Regions from separate parts of the Xenorhabdus doucetiae genome, predicted to be linked through region 2. Evidence: predicted binding sites of a transcription regulator. Region 2 holds the regulator's gene; each other region holds the start of a gene.
The links. Region 2 encodes CRP, which controls carbon source genes, mostly activating them, when cyclic AMP is high. Its sites were predicted from a motif close to ATGTGANNNNNNTCACAT; they were not measured.
Positions count from the first base shown of each region.

Region 1: focA (formate transporter FocA) is a predicted target of CRP. The motif match lies at 3,928-3,945, and genes of this name have one in related genera.
Region 3: epd (erythrose-4-phosphate dehydrogenase) is a predicted target of CRP. The motif match lies at 2,900-2,917, and genes of this name have one in related genera.
Region 4: msrB (peptide-methionine (R)-S-oxide reductase MsrB) is a predicted target of CRP. The motif match lies at 1,829-1,846, and genes of this name have one in related genera.

Region 1 is NZ_FO704550.1:1,558,534-1,564,207, forward strand. It holds gene pflA (pyruvate formate lyase 1-activating protein) at 1-525, opposite strand, end outside; gene pflB (formate C-acetyltransferase) at 665-2,947, opposite strand; gene focA (formate transporter FocA) at 3,002-3,859, opposite strand; gene ycaO (30S ribosomal protein S12 methylthiotransferase accessory factor YcaO) at 4,182-5,674, opposite strand, start outside.
Region 2 is NZ_FO704550.1:3,883,843-3,889,516, reverse strand. It holds gene yihA (ribosome biogenesis GTP-binding protein YihA/YsxC) at 1-588, opposite strand, end outside; gene ppiA (peptidylprolyl isomerase A) at 951-1,517, shown strand; gene XDD1_RS16980 (aminodeoxychorismate synthase component II) at 1,804-2,379, shown strand; gene XDD1_RS16975 (aspartate aminotransferase family protein) at 2,601-3,824, shown strand; gene crp (cAMP-activated global transcriptional regulator CRP) at 3,888-4,520, opposite strand; gene XDD1_RS16965 (phosphoribulokinase) at 5,001-5,674, opposite strand, start outside.
Region 3 is NZ_FO704550.1:962,181-967,854, forward strand. It holds gene tkt (transketolase) at 825-2,819, shown strand; gene epd (erythrose-4-phosphate dehydrogenase) at 3,108-4,127, shown strand; gene pgk (phosphoglycerate kinase) at 4,201-5,367, shown strand; gene fbaA (class II fructose-bisphosphate aldolase) at 5,425-5,674, shown strand, end outside.
Region 4 is NZ_FO704550.1:2,312,487-2,318,160, forward strand. It holds gene ansA (asparaginase) at 1-799, shown strand, start outside; gene XDD1_RS10395 (YeaC family protein) at 863-1,144, opposite strand; gene msrB (peptide-methionine (R)-S-oxide reductase MsrB) at 1,297-1,710, opposite strand; gene gapA (glyceraldehyde-3-phosphate dehydrogenase) at 2,053-3,048, shown strand; gene XDD1_RS10410 (D-hexose-6-phosphate mutarotase) at 3,177-4,058, shown strand; gene alr (alanine racemase) at 4,116-5,183, opposite strand; gene XDD1_RS10420 (D-amino acid dehydrogenase) at 5,211-5,674, opposite strand, start outside.

The DNA of each region.
Region 1 (5,674 bases), 1.9 Mb from region 2:
CGACCAACCGGGAACGACAACATAACGGACCCAGGTTTTTTGATTACGTTTTGCCAGATAACGGGCGAATTCAAGCGTCCGGTGATTGGATACGCCGACTAATTTTTGGTGAATATCATCGTTAAGCTGTTTTAGATCCAGCATCACCAGATCGGTCGCGTCCAGTAGCTCATCGATCACCGGATCATAACGGCGCACAAAGCCATTGGTATCCAGACAGGTATGAATGCCTTCTTCATGGCAAGCCCTGAACCAGTCACGTACAAATTCAGCCTGAAGAATGGCTTCACCACCGGAAGCGGTGACCCCGCCGCCCGAAGCATTCATAAAATGACGATAGGTCGTTGCTTCTTTTATTAATTCTTCAACCGTGACGGTTTTTCCGCCGTGGGTATCCCAAGTATCGCGGTTATGGCAATAGAGGCAGCGCATAAGGCAGCCTTGGAAAAACGCGATAAAGCGGATACCGGGGCCATCGACGGTGCCGCAAGATTCAAAAGAGTGGATACGGCCAAGTACGGACATGAAGGGATTTCTCCAAAACTGACAAGCTAATAAAGGCCCCAAGTATTAAGGGGCCTTTAGTGTATGCCATTTTATTTCAATAGAACATAATGACATGCTGAGGTAACGCGATTTTAATTCACTCTATTTCAAGTCATTATCAAATAGATTGAGTAAATGTACGGGTGATAACGTCCCGTTGTTGTTCTTTCGTCAAAGAGTTAAACCGCACCGCGTAGCCTGATACACGAATGGTCAATTGAGGGTATTTCTCAGGATGTTCCATGGCATCCAACAGCATTTCGCGGTTCATCACATTGACGTTCAGATGCTGACCCCCTTCGATATCCGCTTCGTGATGGAAATAACCATCCATCAGACCCGCCAGATTGGCTTTACGCACTTCATCATCTTTACCCAACGCATTGGGTACAATAGAGAACGTGTATGAAATACCATCTTTGGCATAGGCAAACGGCAGTTTAGCCACCGAAGTCAATGACGCCACGGCACCTTTTTGATCGCGCCCGTGCATTGGGTTCGCACCGGGTCCAAAGGGTGCGCCGGCACGACGCCCATCCGGCGTATTACCCGTTTTCTTACCATAAACCACGTTTGAGGTAATGGTCAGCACTGATTGTGTCGGAATGGCATTGCGGTAGGTTTGTAGTTTCTGAATTTTCTTCATGAAACGTTCAACCAGATCACACGCGATATCATCAACACGGGGATCGTTGTTACCGAATTGTGGATATTCACCTTCAATATTGAAATCAATTGCCAGCCCATCTTCATCGCGGATTGGGGAAACCTTCGCATATTTAATCGCAGACAGTGAGTCAGCAGCAACAGACAGGCCTGCGATGCCACACGCCATGGTGCGAACCACATCACGATCATGCAGTGCCATCAATGATGCCTCGTAGCTATATTTATCATGCATGTAGTGGATGATATTCAGGGCCGTGACATACTGTTTTGCCAGCCAATCCATGAAATGATCCATGCGATCCATGACCTTATCATAATCCAGCACGGCGTCTTTCATGGGTTCTTCTTTCGGGCCAACCTGCATTTTCATTTTTTCATCCACACCGCCGTTGATGGCATACAGCATGGTTTTTGCCAGATTCGCGCGGGCGCCGAAGAACTGCATTTGTTTACCCACCACCATTGGGCTGACACAGCACGCGATAGCATAATCATCGCTGTTGAAGTCAGGGCGCATCAGGTCATCATTTTCATATTGCAGGGATGACGTATCGATCGAGACTTTTGCGGCAAACTTTTTAAAGCTAATGGGCAGTTTTTCAGACCACAGGATGGTCATGTTAGGTTCCGGGGATGGTCCCATGGTATAGAGCGTATTCAGGAAGCGGAAACTGTTTTTGGTGACCAGCGTCCGCCCATCCAGGCCCATACCCGCCAGTGATTCGGTTGCCCAAATAGGGTCGCCGGAGAACAGCTCATCATATTCTGGTGTACGCAGGAAACGTACCATGCGCAATTTCATGACCAAATGGTCGATCAGCTCTTGAGCTTGTTGTTCGGTCAATTTACCTGCCCGAATATCACGTTCGATGTAGATGTCCAGGAAGGTGGAAACACGGCCAAAGGACATCGCCGCCCCGTTTTGGGATTTAACGGCGGCCAGATAAGCGAAATAAGTCCATTGCACGGCTTCTTTGGCATTGGTGGCAGGGTTGGAAATATCATAGCCATGTTTAGCCGCCATCTCTTTGATTTGACTCAGGGCACGGTGCTGTTCGGCAAGCTCTTCACGCAGGCGAATGGTCGCTTCTAACTCTTCGCCGTTTTCCAATTTTTCCTGCAAGGAGGTGAATTGAGCAAATTTCTCATCGCGCAGGACGTCGATACCGTACAACGCAACACGACGGTAATCGCCGATAATGCGACCACGGCCGTAAGCATCAGGCAGGCCGGTCAAGACACCCGATTTACGGCATTTCAGTATATCGGGGGTGTAAACATCGAATACCCCTTGGTTATGCGTCTTACGATATTCAGTGAAAATTTGTTTCAGTTTTGGGTCGAGTTCGCGATCGTAAGCTTTACAGGAACTTTCAACCATTTTAATGCCACCAAAGGGAATAATGGCACGTTTCAGTGGCGCTTCGGTTTGCAGGCCAACGATTTGTTCCAACGCTTTCTCAATATAACCGGCATCATGAGAGGTAATGGTAGACGCAATATCAGTATCAAAATCTACCGGTGCATGGGTGCGGTTTTCGATTTTGATACCTTCCATGACTTTTTCCCACAAAACGTTTGTCGCTTCTGTGGCACCCTCAAGGAATGATTCATCCCCTTCATACGGGAGATAGTTTTTCTGGATGAAATCACGGACATTGACTTCATTCTGCCAGCTACCCTCGTTAAAGCCTTGCCATGCTACAGAAAATTTTTCGTTTAACTCGGACATGATACTTCTACCTTTTAACAGTGGAAATTTTAAGAAATCTGATAGGGAGGCAACTTACTGTTTTTTGTCGCCACGTAAATACATCAACCAATAAGCCAACCCGACCAATACCGCACCGCCAATAATGTTACCTATCGTGACAGGGATCAGGTTATCAGTAATAAAACTGGAAACGTTCAGTTGGGGAAATTTTTCAGGGGTTGTCCCTGCTTGCTGCCAAAATGCTTCTGGGGCGAAGTTTTTGATTATGATCCCGAACGGAATTAAGAACATGTTAGCGATACTGTGTTCAAAACCACTCGCAACAAACATGCCAATGGGCAGGATTAATGCAAATAGCTTATCGATCAAACTGCGTCCGGCATAGCTCATCCAGACAGCCAGGCATACCATCAAGTTGGCTAAAATCCCCAGACATACGGCCTCGACAAAAGAGTGGTGCATTTTATGGTCTGCGGTCTGTAAGACATTCAAACCCCAAGCCCCATTGGCAACGGCATATTGGCCGGAATACCAAACCAAGGCGACGAAAAACAGGGCGCCAATCAGATTACCGATATACACGTTAATCCAGTTTTTGAACATTTGAGACCAAGTGATACGTCCTGTCGCTTTTGAAATGATCGTTAATACGGTGGACGTGAAGAGGTCGACACCACATATCACCACTAACATCAGGCCAAGGGAGAAACAGATCCCGCCGGTTAATTTCGCTAATCCATAAGGAATAGAGGCGGTTCCGGTTGTTGCCGTAATATAAAAAACAAAAGCAATGGAAATAAACACACCTGCCATGATTGCCGATAAATACGTCACTGCGGGATGTTTATGGGTTTTATAGACACCACTATCATCAGCGATTTGTGCCATTACAGCAGGCGGAAATAAATTAAAAGGGTTGTCAGTTTTCATACTAACACGCTCTTTATCCTTGATTAATTATAGCACGCCTTGATAGTAACAAACGGGCATTGGCCTGAATTTGATATGGATCATATTAGGCTGAAAATCTAATGAAGTATGGCAGGATAAACGAGATGATTTTATGATAACTTAATGATTTTAAATGATAAATATTTTTAATTTTTATAAAATATTTTATATTGGTGCTTTTAGTCTTTTGGAGATTAAAAGTAAAATAACAGGTTAAATTGTCATTTATTTGTTATTTAAAAATAAATTGTATTTAACCTGAAATTTACTTTTTGTTATTAACAAACGCTAATGCAACAGTTTATTTATTCGACCAAAATTCACGTTTGGCTTTTTGCAGTTTCTCATAAGCATTCAGTAATGCTTGATGAGCGGGCAATGCTTTTAATTCTGAATCAATAGCCCATAGGCCATGGAAGCAGTTTTCTCCGGCAAGCGCAGCAGAAGCCGCATCGACCGTGTCTTGACCGTACATTTTGACAAATGCCTGATAATACTGCTCTGGTTTGCGATCTTCTTCTTGAGTCAACAGCAACAGCGTTTGCAGACAGCGATAATAGTTAGCACGTTCCGCCGTGAAAACCGAGGCATTAAAATCTTGTGTCCACTCAACCCAAATCAGGGCTTGTTCCAAGTCTTTGCCGGCCAGTGCCAGCATGGATTTCAATTCACCAATACGCAGGTTGCTCCAGCCGTTATCTTTACCCGCCGCAATGCCCAATAACTCACGGACACGGGTGAAATCATCCAAACCTTCATCATCTAACTGTTCGAGGAAAGCCAAATATTCTTCTGGCTGCCATTGGCTTTCCGGCAATGCCAGAATGGTGTCGCGCAGATGAGTTCCCATGGTGTTATTGGCAATGTGCAGATCTTCGACCGGATAAATATCGGACATGCCGGGCACCAGAATCCGGCAAGCGTAAACGCCAAGATGCTCATAATCAGCAACATAAACTTCTGCATCCAGTTGATTGAAGATCCCCATCAGGGTGGTGAACTCTTCCTCTGTCGTTCCGCTGAAATTCCAGTCGGCAAACTCATAATCGGCATCTTGCTTAAACAGATCCCAACTGATTGCACCGCTGGAATCAATAAAATGAGTTTCCAGATTAGTATGCTCAGAAACTTCCTCATCATCAAAACTCGGCGGAGTGAAGACATCCAAATCTTTCAGGCTACGGCCTTGCAACAGTTCTGTGACTGTGCGCTCCAGTGCAACACCAAAATCAGGATGGGCGCCAAAGGAGGCAAAACAAGTGCCATTATTAGGATTGAACAGGACGACGCAAATGACGGGAAATTGCCCACCCAGTGAAGCATCGTAACAATAGAGCGGGAAGCCTTCTTCCTGCAATTTATTGACCGATGCCACCACGCTTGGGTAGTGATCCATTATCTCTTGTGGAATTTCAGGCAAACTGATGCATTCTGCGATAATGCGGTTTTTCACATAGCGCTCGAAGACTTCCGATAATCCCTGAACACGTGCTTCATTCATGGTATTGCCGGCTGACATGCCGTTTGAAACGTACAGGTTTCCGACAATATTCATTGGAATATAAATCGTTTGATGATCTGACAGGCGAGTGAATGGCAGGGCACAGATCCCACGCTCTTCATTACCCGATTGCAGATCAACTAACTGGCTGGCGCAAAGCGCGTTATCTGGATTGTAAAAACGGTGCAGGCGTTCGTCTAAAATCCCCTTTGGCAGAGAATCATCTTCTGGCAATGGGAACCATTTTTCATTTGGATAATGAACAAACTCGCCATTAGCAACGGTATTACCGA
Region 2 (5,674 bases):
GTTGAGTTGTTGCTCTAGTTTATCGATGCCGATTTTTTTCAGGGCGGAAAAGTATTCGACCTGAACATCACCTTCCAATGAGGCTAATTCCTGACGCACTTTCGCCAGTTGACTCTTACGGGCGCCGGATGCCAGTTTATCGGCTTTAGTGAGCAATACCATGACAGGCACCTGCATCACAACCGCCCATTCGATCATTTGCCTATCCAGATCTTTCAGCGGATGACGGATATCCATCAAAACCACCAGCCCTAACAGGCATTCGCGCTTCTGGAGATATTCCCCCAAGGCTTTCTGCCACTTACGTTTCATCTCTTCGGGGACTTCAGCGTAGCCATAGCCCGGTAAATCGACCAGACGAATCCCTTCTTCCACTTCGAACAGGTTAATCAACTGGGTACGGCCGGGGGTTTTACTGGTACGCGCAAGGCTCTTCTGGCGGGTCAGTGCATTCAGGGCACTGGATTTACCCGCATTTGACCTACCGGCAAACGCGACCTCAATGCCCACATCTTGAGGCAGGTGGCGAATGTCAGGTGCACTCGTGACAAAGTGGGTCATATGATAGTTGTAGTTCTTGATGGTCAAAATGGTTATCTCCCTGAGGAATACACAAAATAGCGCGGTGATTATACCGAGAGCAACCGCTTGTGGACAGGTGAACTTTATTCCTCCCCAACCACTATGTATATTCTTTAACATGGGAGAAAATGGGGTGAAATAAAATGGAATGTAATCGTTCGAAAGCATACCAATATGCAGGTTATTCTCGAAATAACCTTTGCCTAACTATGCGAATATAAAGTCGTATGAATAGATTTTCTCCCCACTCAACTAAAATACTCGTAAATGTAGGTAAATCTTTGGAACTTCATTCTATTGGGAATTACACTTAATGAGTTTTGTTGTTATGAGTTTTATTGTTGACCTCAAAAATAAAGGAACCATCAATGTTTAAACGTATTTTTGTGTCGCTTATGACTGCTTGTGCTATCAGTGCGATAGCTGTCCCGGCATTGGCCGCTGAAACTCACGTGAAGCTGGTCACATCAGCCGGAGAAATCGAACTTGAGTTAGAGAGTAATAAGGCACCCATTTCTACCAAGAATTTCGTTGAGTATGTCAATGAGGGATTTTATAACAACACTATCTTTCATCGTGTGATCCCCGGTTTTATGATTCAGGGCGGTGGCTTCACAAAAGAGATGAAGCAGAAGGCTACCAAGGACCCTATTAAAAATGAAGCCGATAACGGTTTGCGTAATCTTCGTGGCACGATTGCGATGGCGCGTACCGCAGATAAGGACAGCGCAACCAGCCAATTTTTTATTAACGTGACCGATAATGCTTTCCTTGACCACGGGCAGCGTGACTTTGGTTATGCCGTCTTTGGCAAGGTCGTAAAAGGTATGGACGTGGTTGATAAAATTTCTCAAGTCAAAACAGAAAATGTGGGTCCTTATCAAAATGTGCCGGTGAAACCCATTGTGATCTTGTCTGCCAAGGTTGAGCCTTAACAGCCCGAACCCGGCATCATACGGTATTCGGATAATCATTCATGGTTGTTTGAGTACCGTTAGCTCCCTCTGAATCATCCCTCTTTCTGCCATTTCTACGTTGCCACAGCAGGGCATCATGGCGATGTGATTCCCGTACCCCTATTTTAAAAATGCGTCTGTGGTATGATGAGTCCCCCCGTTGCTGTTGGTACTGCTTTGCCTGTTTTTACTGTCATACAGAATGCATAATACCCCTGTGGGGCAGGAACTTATAAAACTATAATAATCAGTAGGATATACTCCTATGTTACTCATAATAGATAACTACGATTCTTTTACATTCAATTTATATCAATATTTTTGCGAGTTAGGGACAGAGGTTTTAGTTAAGCGCAATGATGAGCTACAGCTTGAAGATATTGAAGCGTTGGCACCGACGCATTTAGTTATTTCTCCCGGCCCTTGCACGCCAAATGAAGCCGGGATCTCGCTGGAAGCCATTTCACATTTTGCCGGGAAATTGCCCATCCTCGGTGTGTGCCTGGGGCATCAGGCGATAGGTCAGGCTTTTGGTGCCAGCATTGTTAAAGCGCGTGAAGTGATGCATGGAAAAACCAGTTTAATTCACCATAGCCAGCAAGGGGTATTTAAAGGATTGGTTCATCCATTAACTGTCACACGTTACCACTCTCTGGTGATTGCCGCAGAAACGCTGCCGGCTTCATTTGAAGTGACAGCATGGAGTCAGCGCAATGGTGATGTCGATGAAATTATGGGAATACGTCACCGTACTCTGCCACTGGAAGGGGTGCAATTTCATCCGGAAAGTATTCTGAGTGAGCAGGGGCATGAATTATTGAATAATTTCCTCAAATATTAATCCAGATACCATCACATTTCCTCATTCGTTATTTTTTATTTGCCTTTGCGTGATTTTTTATTCATATTTTATGACTATTATTTCACTTTGAAATGGCAAATATACCCGATAATTTTCAAGTTGCCGCTCGCAAGACAAAAGCCGCTTATTATCCCCCGCAGCGCGGGGGATAATAAATGTATCTTGAAGTACGACAAGCAGATAAAAATAAGGTGAGGGAAATGGGAGAAAGCAAAGCAACAAACCGAAGTACCTATGATCAGGTGATGTTGCCTATTTATGCGCCGGCGAGTTTTATTCCTGTCAGAGGGCAAGGGAGTCGAGTATGGGATCAACAGGGTAAAGAATATATTGATTTTGCCGGCGGTATCGCGGTATTGGCTTTGGGGCACTGTCATCCGGCTTTGGTGAATGCCCTGAAACAGCAAGGTGAAAAATTGTGGCATCTCAGCAATATTTTTACCAATGAACCAGCCTTAACCTTGGCACAAAAATTGATTGATGCAACCTTTGCGCAGAAGGTCTTTTTCGCTAATTCAGGCGCGGAAGCCAATGAAGCCGCCTTTAAATTGGCTCGTCGTTATGCGATTACTCGCCATCATCCCAATAAAACCAAAATTATTGCTTTTCATCAGGCGTTTCATGGACGCACCTTTTTCACTGTTTCGGTCGGAGGACAGCCAAAATATACTGAAGGATTTGGCCCCAAACCGGCGGATATTATCCATGTGTCTTTTAATGATTTGGATGCGGTCAGAGCGGTGATTGATGATCACACTTGTGCCGTTGTCTTAGAGCCGATTCAAGGGGAAGGGGGCGTCACACCTGCAACAATGGCGTTTCTGCATGGCGTGCGTGAATTGTGCGATAAGCATCAGGCTCTGTTGGTTTTTGATGAAGTGCAAAGTGGGATGGGGCGTACAGGCAAGTTGTATGCTTACCAGCATTATGGCGTACAGCCGGATATCTTGACGACCGCAAAGGCGCTGGGCGGCGGTTTCCCGATCAGTGCGATGTTAACGACCGATACCATCGCGGCAGCTATGGAAACCGGCGCGCATGGCACGACGTATGGCGGAAATCCGTTGGCTTGTGCTATCGGCTGCGTTGCGCTGGATATTATCAACACGCCAGAAGTGCTGGCAGGCGTGGAAAAACGTCACGATATGATCATCCATGCCCTGGAAATGATGAACCAAAAATATGGCATTTTCCACGAATTTCGTGGCAAGGGTTTGCTGATTGGGGCGGTATTGCAAGCAGAATATCAGGGTAAGGCCAGAGAAATCTTGCAGCAAGCGGCGGAGCTGGGATTGGTGTTATTGAGTGCGGGAGACAGCATTTTGCGCTTTACCCCTTCATTGATCATTCCTGAGGATGACATCGTCGAGGGCATGATACGGCTGGAGATGGCGATATCCCGATGGTTAACCCAAAACAGGTGAAGCCATAAAAAAGCCAGTGCGAAGTAACAGGTTGCACTGGCTGGATTTCAGGTTTATCGGGAATTAGCGTGTCCCATAAACCACGATGGTTTTACCATGTGCGGAAATCAGGTTTTGATCTTCGAGCATTTTCAAAATACGGCCAACCGTTTCACGGGAACAACCCACAATCTGCCCAATTTCCTGACGTGTGATTTTGATTTGCATACCATCAGGGTGCGTCATTGCATCCGGCTGTTTGGCTAAATTGAGCAACGTCTGGGCGATACGGCCGGTCACGTCCAGAAAGGCTAAGTTACCTACTTTTTCGGAAGTGGTTTGTAGGCGACTCGCCATCTGAGCAGATAAACGCATCAGAATGTCAGGATTGACCTGAATTAACTGGCGAAATTTCTTATAGGAAATTTCAGCCACTTCACAGGCACTTTTTGCCCGCACCCATGCAGTACGTTCTTGCCCCTCTTCAAACAATCCAAGTTCACCGATAAAATCTCCCTGATTTAAATAAGAGAGAATCATTTCCTTACCTTCTTCATCTTTTATTAGAACAGCAACTGAACCTTTAACAATGTAGTAAAGCGTTTCTGCTTTCTCGCCTTGATGAATAAGCGTGCTCTTGGATGGATATTTGTGAATATGGCAGTGTGACAAAAACCATTCAAGAGTAGGGTCTGTTTGTGGCTTGCCGAGAACCATTCGCTTTATCCTCTGTTGTTATTTCTGCCCTTATGATGTGAGAAACTGGGTTTCTCTTCAGGCTGGCTTTATAAAGTCAATAGCTTAACATATAACTTGCTGAAAAACTGACAAACGGGAACTTTATATGGATTATCAGGATACGAGAATGCTGGCATATTGATCTTAATCCATATACCTTGCCAGTCCACGTTTGTAGCCTTGTTTGTAACACAGGAAAACGTTTCTGTCTCCTCCTGTATCGCTTCAGCCTATTAAACGGGTTGTCAGATTACCAGAAGTTTGGCAAAAAAGACGGTCTTGTTGATTTTACATTTATTTCTATCACCTAATTTATTGTTAAAAAACGGTCTATTTATTTAAATGAAACAGGTAACGTTATTTTTTGTTACCTGCTTTATTAAAAATAGACTCGTCATTAATAAACGACTTTCGTCTTGCGAGCGGCAACTTGAAGTTCATAGGATATAAATAGGAAAATTATGAGATTTTTTTGCCTTCCAGTAATTGCTTAACCAGCGGCGCCATAATTAATTCCATTGCCAGCCCCATTTTTCCTCCGGGAACGACAATAGTATCTATGCTGGAAATAAATGAACCCTGAAGCATGGCCAGCAAATAAGGGAAATCAATTTGAGTGAGACCGCGGAAGCGGATCACGATAAAGCTTTCGTCCAGTGAGGGAATAGCCTTGGCAGAGAAAGGGTTAGAGGTATCAACGGTAGGAACACGCTGGAAATTAATGTGGGTACGTGAAAATTGGGGAGTGATATAGCGGATATAATCATCCATTGAGCGGACAACGGAATCCATGACCGCTTCTCTGGAATGCCCGCGCTCGCTGGTATCACGGATGAGTTTTTGTATCCACTCCAGGTTGACGATAGGCACAACGCCAATCAACAGGTCAACATGGCTGGCGACATTGTGTTGTGGCGTGACAACCCCCCCGTGCAAACCTTCATAAAACAGCACATCTGTGTTTGACGGCAAGGGTTCCCACGGTGTGAAAGTCCCCGGCAATTGGTTATAGGGGACGGCTTCATCATAGGTATGGAGATATTTTCGGCAGCGACCATTGCCCGTTTCCCCATAGTCAAAAAAGGTTTTCTCCAGCATGCTGAAATCATTGGCGGCTGGCCCAAAGTAGCTGA
Region 3 (5,674 bases), 1.3 Mb from region 2:
AGTGATAATCTGCAATCTTCTCCCGCGCGATGCGCGGGAGAAGATTGACTTCTATCATTTTTAAACGCTATTTAAATGATGCTGAGCTTATAAGTTCACTTTTTTATATCATTAATTCAAATTCCTTTTTTTTATCATCTAATAATTAAATTTTATTGAGTTTGTGGCATGTTTTTATGAGTTATTTTTATATTTAGTGATAATTTATTGGAGGCAAAAATAGAATAATGATAGTTGGTCATAAATGGTTTATTAAAAAAATTTTATTTTGATTTTTCTTTTTTATAGCGATATTATTTTTTCCAATATTAGCTCAGGTATCTACCTTACTCTGAAACAATTGGTTTCTGAAATTAGATTGGCTGTAATTCGTACAGGTTTATCCGTTAGTCAAAATATATTACAAGTGAATCTTAAGTGTTTTGAGTATGAAAATTCTGACATCTACCTTTCTCTAAATCAGTAAATTTTTCCAGTCAAAGAAGGTTATCACGTTTATCGCATCTTCATAACTTGGCATAAAAACGCGGCTTTTCGGCCTTGATTAACCTATTGGGTATCGTGTTTAATACGTGGCTTTCTATTGCGCAAATCACGCTAGGAAATGACTCCCTATTTGCGCAAAAATACCCTGATTGTACGCATTGCCACAAGAAAGCAGCAAAACAACGGGGTAAATCAAAGAATTATTGCCAAGGAGAAATTAAGATAGTCCTCCTTAAACTGACGTTAATTATCTGACATTAATGATTGCGGTTTGTATACTGCGCTGCGAAAATTAGTCCTTAGTTCACTAAACGCTTTTATCCGACTTGGAGTAAAGAATGACCACTCGTAAAACCCTTGCTAATGCTATCCGCTTTTTGAGCATGGACGCTGTGCAGAAAGCAAAATCAGGGCATCCCGGCGCACCAATGGGAATGGCCGACATTGCCGAAGTGCTGTGGCGCGATTATTTGAACCATAACCCTTCTAATCCAAGCTGGGTTGATCGTGACCGTTTTGTGTTATCCAATGGTCATGGCTCCATGCTGATATACAGCCTTCTGCATCTGACGGGTTATGATGTTTCTATTGATGATTTGAAAAATTTCCGTCAATTGCACTCTAAAACGCCGGGCCATCCAGAATATGGCTATACTCCAGGCGTAGAAACCACCACTGGCCCATTGGGGCAGGGTATTGCCAATGCAGTCGGTTTTGCGATTGCAGAACGCACACTGGCAGCGCAGTTCAACCGTCCCGGCCATGATATCGTCGATCACTTCACTTATGTGTTTATGGGTGACGGCTGCATGATGGAAGGGATCTCCCATGAAGTTTGCTCTTTGGCCGGTACGCTGAAACTGGGCAAATTAATTGCATTCTATGATGACAACGGCATCTCTATCGATGGTGAAGTAGAAGGTTGGTTCACCGATGACACCGCAGCACGCTTTGAAGCCTATGGCTGGCATGTTATCCGTGGCGTAGATGGCCATGACTCTGGGGCGATTGCAGCAGCGATTGAAGCCGCACGTCAAGAGACAGGCAAACCCTCCCTGTTGATGTGCAAAACCATCATCGGTTTTGGCTCACCAAACAAAGCCGGTAAAGAAGAGTGTCACGGTGCTCCGCTGGGGGATGCTGAAATCGAAGCAACCCGCAAGGCGCTGGGTTGGGAACATCCTGCGTTTGACATTCCTCAGGACATTTACGCTGGCTGGAACGCGCAAGAATCAGGTAAGACTAAAGAAGCTGCTTGGGACGAGAAATTTGCGGCCTATGCGAATGCTTACCCAGAACTGGCCGCTGAATTCACTCGCCGTACCCACGGTGAACTGCCGGCAAACTGGGAAGCCGAATCCAAGGCATTCATTGAAAACCTGCAACAAAATCCCGCCTCCATTGCCAGCCGCAAAGCATCACAAAATGCACTGGAAGCATTCGGTAAAGTTCTGCCGGAATTTATGGGCGGCTCCGCTGACTTAGCACCGAGTAACCTGACCATGTGGTCTGGCTCCAAGCCACTGAACGACGTTCAGGACGGTAACTATATTCACTATGGTGTACGTGAGTTCGGCATGTCTGCCATCATGAACGGTATCGCACTGCACGGTGGTTTTGTACCTTATGGCGCAACCTTCCTAATGTTCGTCGAATATGCCCGTAACGCGGTGCGTATGGCGGCGCTGATGAAAGTGCGCAGCATCTTCGTTTATACCCACGATTCCATCGGCCTGGGTGAAGATGGCCCGACCCACCAGCCAGTAGAACAGATTGCCAGCCTGCGCGTCACGCCAAACATGAGCACATGGCGCCCATGTGACCAGGTTGAATCTGCGGTGGCGTGGAAATATGCCATTGAGCGCAAAGATGGCCCAACTTCACTGATCTTCTCCCGCCAAAATCTGGCACAGCAGGCGCGTACGGCTGAACAATTGGCGAATATCGAGAAAGGCGCTTACATCCTGAAAGATTGTGCCGGTCAGCCTGAGTTGATCTTGATTGCAACAGGTTCCGAAGTCGAACTGGCGGTGAAAGCGGCTGAACAACTGACTGCCGAAGGTCGTCAGGTTCGCGTGGTTTCCATGCCATCCACCGATGCTTTCGATAAGCAGGATGCGGCATACCGTGAAGCGGTGCTGCCAGCGGCAGTTTCTGCCCGTGTTGCCATCGAAGCAGGTATTGCTGATTACTGGTTCAAATACGTAGGTATTAACGGCGCTGTTGTCGGCATGAATACGTTCGGTGAATCTGCACCGGCTGATGAGCTATTCAAAGCGTTTGGTTTCACGGTTGAAAATGTTGTCGCCAAGGCATCCGCTCTGCTGAAATAATCAACAAATTATCCTGATAAGCGCATTCGCATCAATTTTAGAGCGAATGCGCTCTTTTTTTGTTCAACTTTTCCTCTATGATGTGACGAATGGCGCTTGCCATCACGTTTGTTTTCTCGTAACCTGCTCTCATTAAAGCTGAACCGTTTCAGTTTGATGCGTAAATGAGACAATAAAATGTCTTGTCTGTCACAATCTGATTAATTTTATGATGAATTATCCGTACAAGCCGACGTTGCTCAGTTATTCTAAGCGGTTGCATGACTACAGAGACATTCAGGGAGTAACATGACTATCAGGGTAGCGATTAACGGTTTCGGGAGAATAGGGCGCAGCGTCTTGCGTGCCCTTTACGAATCCGGGCGTCGGGCTGAAATTTCAGTGATCGCTATTAATGAGTTGGCGGATGCACAAGGCATTGCCCACTTATTGAAATACGATTCCAGTCATGGGCGTTTTGCATGGGATGTACGCCTGAACAATGATTTATTGCAAGTAGGAGACGACAGTATCCGGCTGTTCCATCAACCGGAAATTTCAGCTCTGCCGTGGAAAGAACTGGGTATTGATATCGTGCTTGACTGTACGGGCAAGTATGGTGAGCGGGCAGACGGAGAGTCTCATATTGCCAGCGGAGCCAAAAAAGTCCTGTTTGCGCATCCGGGAGGCAATGATCTGGATGCCACCGTGGTCTATGGTGTCAATCATCATGAATTGGTTGCCGAAGATTGCATTGTTTCCAATGCCTCCTGTACCACAAACTGCATCATTCCCATCATTAAAGTGTTGGATGATGCGTTCAATATTGAATCGGGTACAGTGACAACCATTCACGCATCAATGAATGATCAACCTGTGATTGACGCTTATCACCGTGATTTACGTCGCACCCGAGCGGCCAGTCAATCCATCATTCCGGTTGATACAAAACTGGCGGCGGGGATCACACGTATTTTCCCGAAATTCAATGATCGGTTTGAGGCGATTTCTGTTCGAGTACCCACTATCAATGTGACAGCCATTGACTTGAGCGTGACAGTCCGCACGTCAGTGAATGTTAACGATGTTAACCAGATCCTGCAAAAATCAGCGGTCAGAGAGTTTCATGGTATAGTGGATTATACCGATTTGCCGTTGGTTTCAACGGATTTTAACCACGATCCCCACAGTGCTATTGTGGATGGCACACAAACGCGGGTGAGCGGTAATCACCTGATTAAGACGCTTGTGTGGTGTGATAATGAGTGGGGCTTTGCCAACCGTATGCTTGATACGACACTGGCAATGGCCGCAACGGGTTTCAAATAATCATTTGTTGTGTCACAAACAGCACACAGCGGAAGATTGAGTAATTTATAAAGAATCAATGAGAGGATTCACCATGTCTGTAATTAAGATGACTGATTTAAATCTGGCGGGTAAACGCGTATTGATCCGTGCTGATCTGAATGTGCCGGTAAAAGATGGCAAAGTTACCTCTGATGCACGTATCCGTGCGTCCTTGCCGACGATTGAGGCTGCGTTGAGTCAGGGAGCCAAGGTCATGGTTACTTCTCACCTGGGACGCCCGACTGAGGGAGAATACAACGAAGAGTTCTCACTGCAACCTGTCGTTGATTATCTGAAAGAAGCCCTTTCTTCTCCTGTTCGTCTGGAAAAAGACTACCTGGAGGGTGTTGAAGCGGCGGAAGGCGAATTAGTGGTTCTGGAAAACGTTCGCTTCAACAAAGGTGAGAAAAAAGACGATGAAACGTTATCCAAGCAGTATGCTGCACTGTGTGATGTGTACGTAATGGATGCGTTTGGTACAGCGCACCGTGCGCAAGCGTCAACCCACGGCGTTGCCAAATTCGCGCCAATTGCCTGTGCGGGTCCGCTGCTGTCCGGTGAACTGGAGGCTTTGGCCAAGGCACTGCACAAGCCTGCTCGTCCAATGGTGGCGATTGTGGGTGGTTCTAAGGTTTCAACCAAACTGACGGTGCTTGATTCCCTGTCTAAAATTGCCGATCAACTGATCGTGGGGGGCGGGATTGCCAATACCTTCGTTGCTGCGGAAGGGCACAACGTTGGCCGTTCACTGTACGAAGATGATTTGATCCCAGAAGCGAAAAAACTGCTGGAAAGCTGTGATATCCCGGTTCCTACCGATGTGCGTGTGGCGACAGAATTTTCTGAAACTGCACATGCCACACTGAAATCCACCAGCGAAATTAAAGACGAAGAGCAGATCCTTGATTTGGGCGATGCGTCTGCTGAACGTCTGGCTGAAATCCTGAAAAGCGCCAAGACCATTCTGTGGAATGGGCCGGTAGGCGTTTTTGAATTCCCTAACTTCCGTAAAGGAACCGAAATTGTTGCCCGTGCCATTGCTGAGAGCGAGGCTTTCTCAATCGCAGGTGGCGGTGATACCTTGGCAGCCATCGATTTGTTCGAAATTGCTGACAAGATCTCTTACATCTCTACGGGTGGTGGTGCTTTCCTTGAGTTTGTTGAAGGCAAAAAGCTGCCCGCCGTTGTGATGCTGGAAGAACGTGCTAACAGTAACTAAGTTGTGATAACAGGCAGCACTGACTGCCTGTTCAATGTCAATACAGGACCACGTAACATGTCTAAAATTTTTGATTTCGTAAAACCGGGTGTCATCACTGGTGATGATGTTCAAAAAGTCTTTGCCGTCGCTAAAGAAAATAACTTCGCATTACCTGCGGTTAACTGCGTCGGTACTGATTCCATCAACGCAGTGTTGGAAACGGCGGCAAAAGTACGTGCTCCGGTCATTATCCAGTTTTCTAACGGCGGTGCGTCTTTCATTGCAGGTAAGGGGCTGAAAGCAGAAGGTCAGCAAGCCGCGATTA
Region 4 (5,674 bases), 1.6 Mb from region 2:
TATCGATCAGAATTACCATGACTATGATGGCTTTGTTATTCTGCACGGTACGGACACCATGGCTTTCACGGCGTCAGCACTCTCTTTCATCTTCGAAAACCTCAATAAACCGATTATTGTGACAGGGTCACAAATTCCGCTGGAAGCACTGCGTTCCGATGGGCAAACTAATCTCCTTAATGCGCTGTATCTCGCAGCAAATTACCCCATCAACGAAGTCAGCCTGTTTTTCAACAATAAATTATTTCGTGGAAACAGAACAATTAAAGCCCATGCAGATGGTTTTGATGCCTTTTCATCCCCTAACTGTTCACCCCTGATGGAAGCCGGAATCAATATCCGCACCTTTAAAACCAATCCCCTGCCTGTCAGGCACGGCGAGTTTGTTGTGAATCCAATCACATCACAACCCATTGGGGTGGTGACTATCTATCCAGGGTTATCCAGTCAAGTGGTAGAAAATATTCTGATGCAGCCCGTTAAGGCATTGATTTTACTATCATACGGTGTAGGTAATGCGCCTCAACGTGCTGATTTGTTGCAAACATTAAAGAAAGCCACCGAGCGAGGCATTATTGTGGTTAATTTGACGCAATGTATTTCTGGCCGGGTCAACATGGAAGGCTATGCAACAGGTCATTCTCTGGCTGCATCAGGCGTTATCAGTGGTTATGACATGACTTTCGAAGCCGCTTTAACGAAATTGCACTATTTACTGAGCCAAGCTTATACCCCTGAAGAGATCCGCTACTTGATGCAACAAAATCTGCGGGGAGAATTGAGTTATGCGGATGAATAATCAGTGATCTAAACCTGCCTCGCCCTGCTTTCTGCAAGGGCGAGGTTGCAAATTCACCCTCTTTCACTCTTCCGACTGAGGTTTTAATTTCGCGACCATTTCAGACTGAAATATCGCCTTTAACTCCTGTTTGCTTTTTATGGCAATTTGGCCATTTGTACCAATCGTCATATGGTCAGGATCATGATTATTTTTTGCCTGCCAAAGCATCACTGCTTGTAAACTGTACTCCTTCTGCTCTGGCGTGAGGGGAACACCATCCTGCCACTTTCCCAGTTCAACAGCCTGAACTAATCGTTGATAAATTTCAGGCGTCATGGCGGAGAGTAAATCATCCAACTTCATCGAGATTTCCTTAATGGCTTTAATGGCTATATGCGCTATTTGCCTGTATACACGGCATGTTTTATTAAAAATAGGCTGAATCGTTTCTTTTTCAACTGTCCAATCCCAAATTCTATCGAAATTATTTAAATTCAGAGTATGCAGGCATAACATTAACCCGCTGTTTCTTCGCCGGTTTCCTTATCAATAAAACACAGTGATGCTGAATTGATACAAAAACGTTCTCCTGTCGGTTTGGGGCCATCAGGGAAAACATGCCCCAAATGTGCCTGACATTGACTACAACGTACCTCTATCCGATGGATATTATGAGAATAATCATCAATATAGGTGATAGAGTCATCACTGATCGGTTGGTAGAAACTCGGCCATCCACACCCTGAATCAAATTTCGTCTCAGAAATAAATAGTGGCTGGCGGCAACACAGGCAATAATAAATACCACTTTTCTTGTTGTGCAGTAGTTTTCCGGAAAATGGCGGCTCAGTCCCTGCTTCTTGTGTAACATGGTGCTGCATTTTACTAAGCTGTTCTATAGAAAGGAAAATATTTTGACTTTTAGTCATAATGACCACCTTTTAAGGCCAATATTTTCAATAAAGAATCATCGAAAACAACAAAAAATTAACAACAAAATGTCAAAATGCATTCTAACCCATTCAACATAGCAATTTACTTTACTAATTGTGATAAGTCTCACATATCTAACCGATGGTAACTTTAAATATCTCCTTATACCCCGATAATGTGGTGCGTAGAGCTTGTTCCAGTTGTATAGCAAGCGTCCAGATGGTGATTGTTAAGTTGATCTTTTTCAATGGTTGACACGATTCCGCTTGACGGCTGGCAAGATTTTGGTAACTTTAGACACAACTTTTAATTCACTAAAAAATAGCTGGTGGAATACTATGACTATCAAAGTAGGTATTAACGGTTTTGGTCGTATCGGCCGTATTGTTTTCCGTGCTGCTCAAGAACGTTCAGACGTTGAAATCGTTGCGATCAATGATCTGTTGGATGCAGAATACATGGCTTACATGCTGAAATACGATTCAACCCACGGCCGCTTCAACGGCACTGTTGAAGTTAAAGACGGTCAACTGGTTGTTAACGGCAAAACCATCCGCGTTACATCTGAAAGAGATCCAGCTAACCTGAAATGGGATGAAGTGGGTGTTGATGTTGTTGCAGAAGCAACGGGTATCTTCCTGACCGACGAAACTGCACGTAAGCACATCGCGGCTGGCGCGAAAAAAGTGGTTCTGACTGGCCCATCCAAAGACAATACGCCAATGTTCGTTATGGGTGTTAACCACAATGCCTATGCAGGCCAGGATATCGTTTCCAACGCATCCTGCACCACTAACTGCCTGGCGCCACTGGCTAAAGTTATCAATGACAAATTCGGCATCGTTGAAGGTCTGATGACTACCGTTCACGCAACAACGGCTACCCAGAAAACGGTTGACGGCCCTTCAGCAAAAGACTGGCGTGGTGGCCGTGGTGCGGCACAGAACATCATCCCATCTTCCACTGGTGCAGCAAAAGCAGTAGGTAAAGTTATCCCAGAACTGAACGGCAAACTGACCGGTATGTCTTTCCGTGTTCCTACGCCTAACGTCTCTGTGGTTGACCTGACTGCACGTCTGGCTAAACCAGCGACTTACGCAGAAATCTGTGACGCAATCAAAGCAGCAGCAGAAGGCGAGCTGAAAGGCATTCTGGGCTATACTGAAGATGACGTGGTTTCCACTGACTTCAACGGCGAAAAACTGACTTCTGTATTTGATGCTAAAGCGGGTATCGCACTGAACGATAACTTTGTAAAACTGGTTTCTTGGTATGACAACGAAACTGGCTATTCCAACAAAGTTCTGGATCTGGTCGCTCATATCTCCAAATAATTGCGCTGTTATCCACGTTCAAAAGCCATCTGTTTACAGATGGCTTTTATATTTATCTATCTAAAATATTGAGCTATTCTTGTCCCTTGGTTCCACTGCCAATTCAAGGTTACATAAGGTCATGACCGATGCTTGATAAAATTTTCTCATTACCCGTTGTAGAACAGATCTCCCCTTATATCAGCCAGCGAAATATTGATGGTTTTCCGTTAATTGTAGTTTCCCATCCTAAAGCGCGTGGGGTGATCAGTATTCAAGGTGCCCACCTAATTACATGGCAGCCCAATAACGAAAAACCCGTATTATGGGTAAGCGATAACACGCTTTTTAATGCCGGCACGCCCATCCGCGGCGGTATTCCCATCTGTTGGCCTTGGTTTGGTTCATCCTCAGCGCCCAGTCATGGATTTGCACGAATATTACCCTGGGAACTCAAAGCGCATAATGAGAATGAAAACGGGGTTATTTTGACGTTCACATTGCAGGATAACGCCTATACCCGTAAGTTATGGCCACATGAATTCACGCTGATTGCCCGCTTTAAATTAGGGGAAACTTGCGAAATAGAGCTAGAACCCCACGGTGAATATCAGGCTACTTGCGCCCTTCACTCTTACTTCAATGTCAGTGACATCGATCAAATTCGAGTGAGCGGACTTGGCGCTCATTTTATTGATACCCTCTCCGATAGAGAGCAAGTTATTGATGAAGATTTAGTCTTTCACGGGAGAACCGACCGTATTTATACCGAGCCAGACGATTTTAGCCTGCTCAGAGATCCTTTATGGAAACGAACCATTGAAATACACCACTATCACCATAGTGATGTCGTATGCTGGAACCCCGGCGCTGCACTTTCCAGTAGCATGAAAGATATGAGTAAAAATGGTTATAAGAATATGGCTTGTATCGAAACAGCCCGTATCAATAATCCATTACGGTCTAAGAATAGCATCCCTGACCGACTTTCTGTCATTATCCGCTGCCGTAAGTTTTCAGATAATAGATAAAACAGGCATTTTTTCCAAACCAAGGTAAAAATGCCTGCATGTCTGAATATAGAAAGGTTAAACCACAGTGACAGGAACCCGCTTCGCTAACGCGCACAAAAGCTCATAACCAATGGTTCCAGCCGATTCTGCAACTTCATCTACAGGTAGATTTTCTCCCCATAACTCAACAATACTGCCTACGTTGGCTTCAGGGCATGGCGTTAAATCAACCGTCATCATATCCATTGATATCGCGCCCAATAATTGGGTGCGAATACCACCAACCATAATCGGTGTTCCTGTTGGAGCATGTCGCGGATATCCATCTGCATAACCACAGGCGATTGTACCGACACGCATCGGCTTCGGGGTTGTATAACGACTGCCATAGCCGATCTTTTCTCCTTCGGGAAGTTCATGCACGGCAATCACTTCACTTTGCAATGTCATGGCTGATTTCAACCCAATATCAGCAATATCACGCCACTTTCCACTTGGGGATGCGCCATAAAGAATAATACCCGGCCGTACCCAATCTCTATGTGTTTTCGGATGCCACAACACGGCACCCGAATTCGCCAGGCAATGAGGCAATGAACGCATTTGCAGATGTTCAACAACCGCAAATTGTCCACCAACACCCACTTCATTATCTGAGTTAGCAAAATGGGTCATCAAAGTGACTGAATGAATATTTTTAATCTTTCTCACCATTGAAACTATTTTTGGATACTCTTCTGAGGTGAACCCCAATCGATTCATACCACTATTGAGTTTTAAATAGATATCAATGGGATTATCCAATTTGGCTTTTTCTATTTCATCAAGTTGCCAATGGCTATGTACTGCGGTTGTCAGACGGTATTTATTGATCATCTGCAAATCCACGGGCTTGAAAAAACCTTCCAATAGCAAGATTGGCCCTTGCCATCCCTGCTCCCTTAAATAAATAGCTTCATTCATATCAAGCAGTGCAAATCCATCTGTCTGAATGAGTGATTGCCATATTCTGTCCAATCCATGCCCATACGCATTCGCTTTGACTACCGACCAAATTTTACTGTTACCCACTTTTTGGCGAATAACCGACAAATTATGGCGGAATGCATCGAGATGGATCGTTGCCAAAATAGGACGTGGCATGACGACCCCTTCTTATCGTTTATTAATTTATGCAGTGTGTAAATGAGGTTTCATTGGAAACACTTTTATATTGAAACCGTCAATATATCTGAATACAGAGAGATCCTCTGCCGCAATATCAGGATTTTTGCCAGAAATTAAATCCGCCAGTAACTTCCCTGAACCACAAGCCATTGTCCATCCCAGTGTTCCATGCCCAGTATTTAAATAAAGATTCGCATACTTGGTTGGCCCCACGATAGGGGTACCATCCGGCGTCATAGGACGCAAACCTGCCCAGAATGACGCCTCCGCGATATTACCCCCATTGTGATAAAGATCCTGAACAACCATTTTTAATGTTTCACAACGATTCTGAGGAACATTCAAATTAAATCCGACGACTTCCGCCATGCCACCAACACGAATACGATTATCAAAACGGGTAATCGCAATCTTGTAAGTTTCATCCAATACAGTTGAAACAGGAGCTTTTGCTTCGTCCACGATTG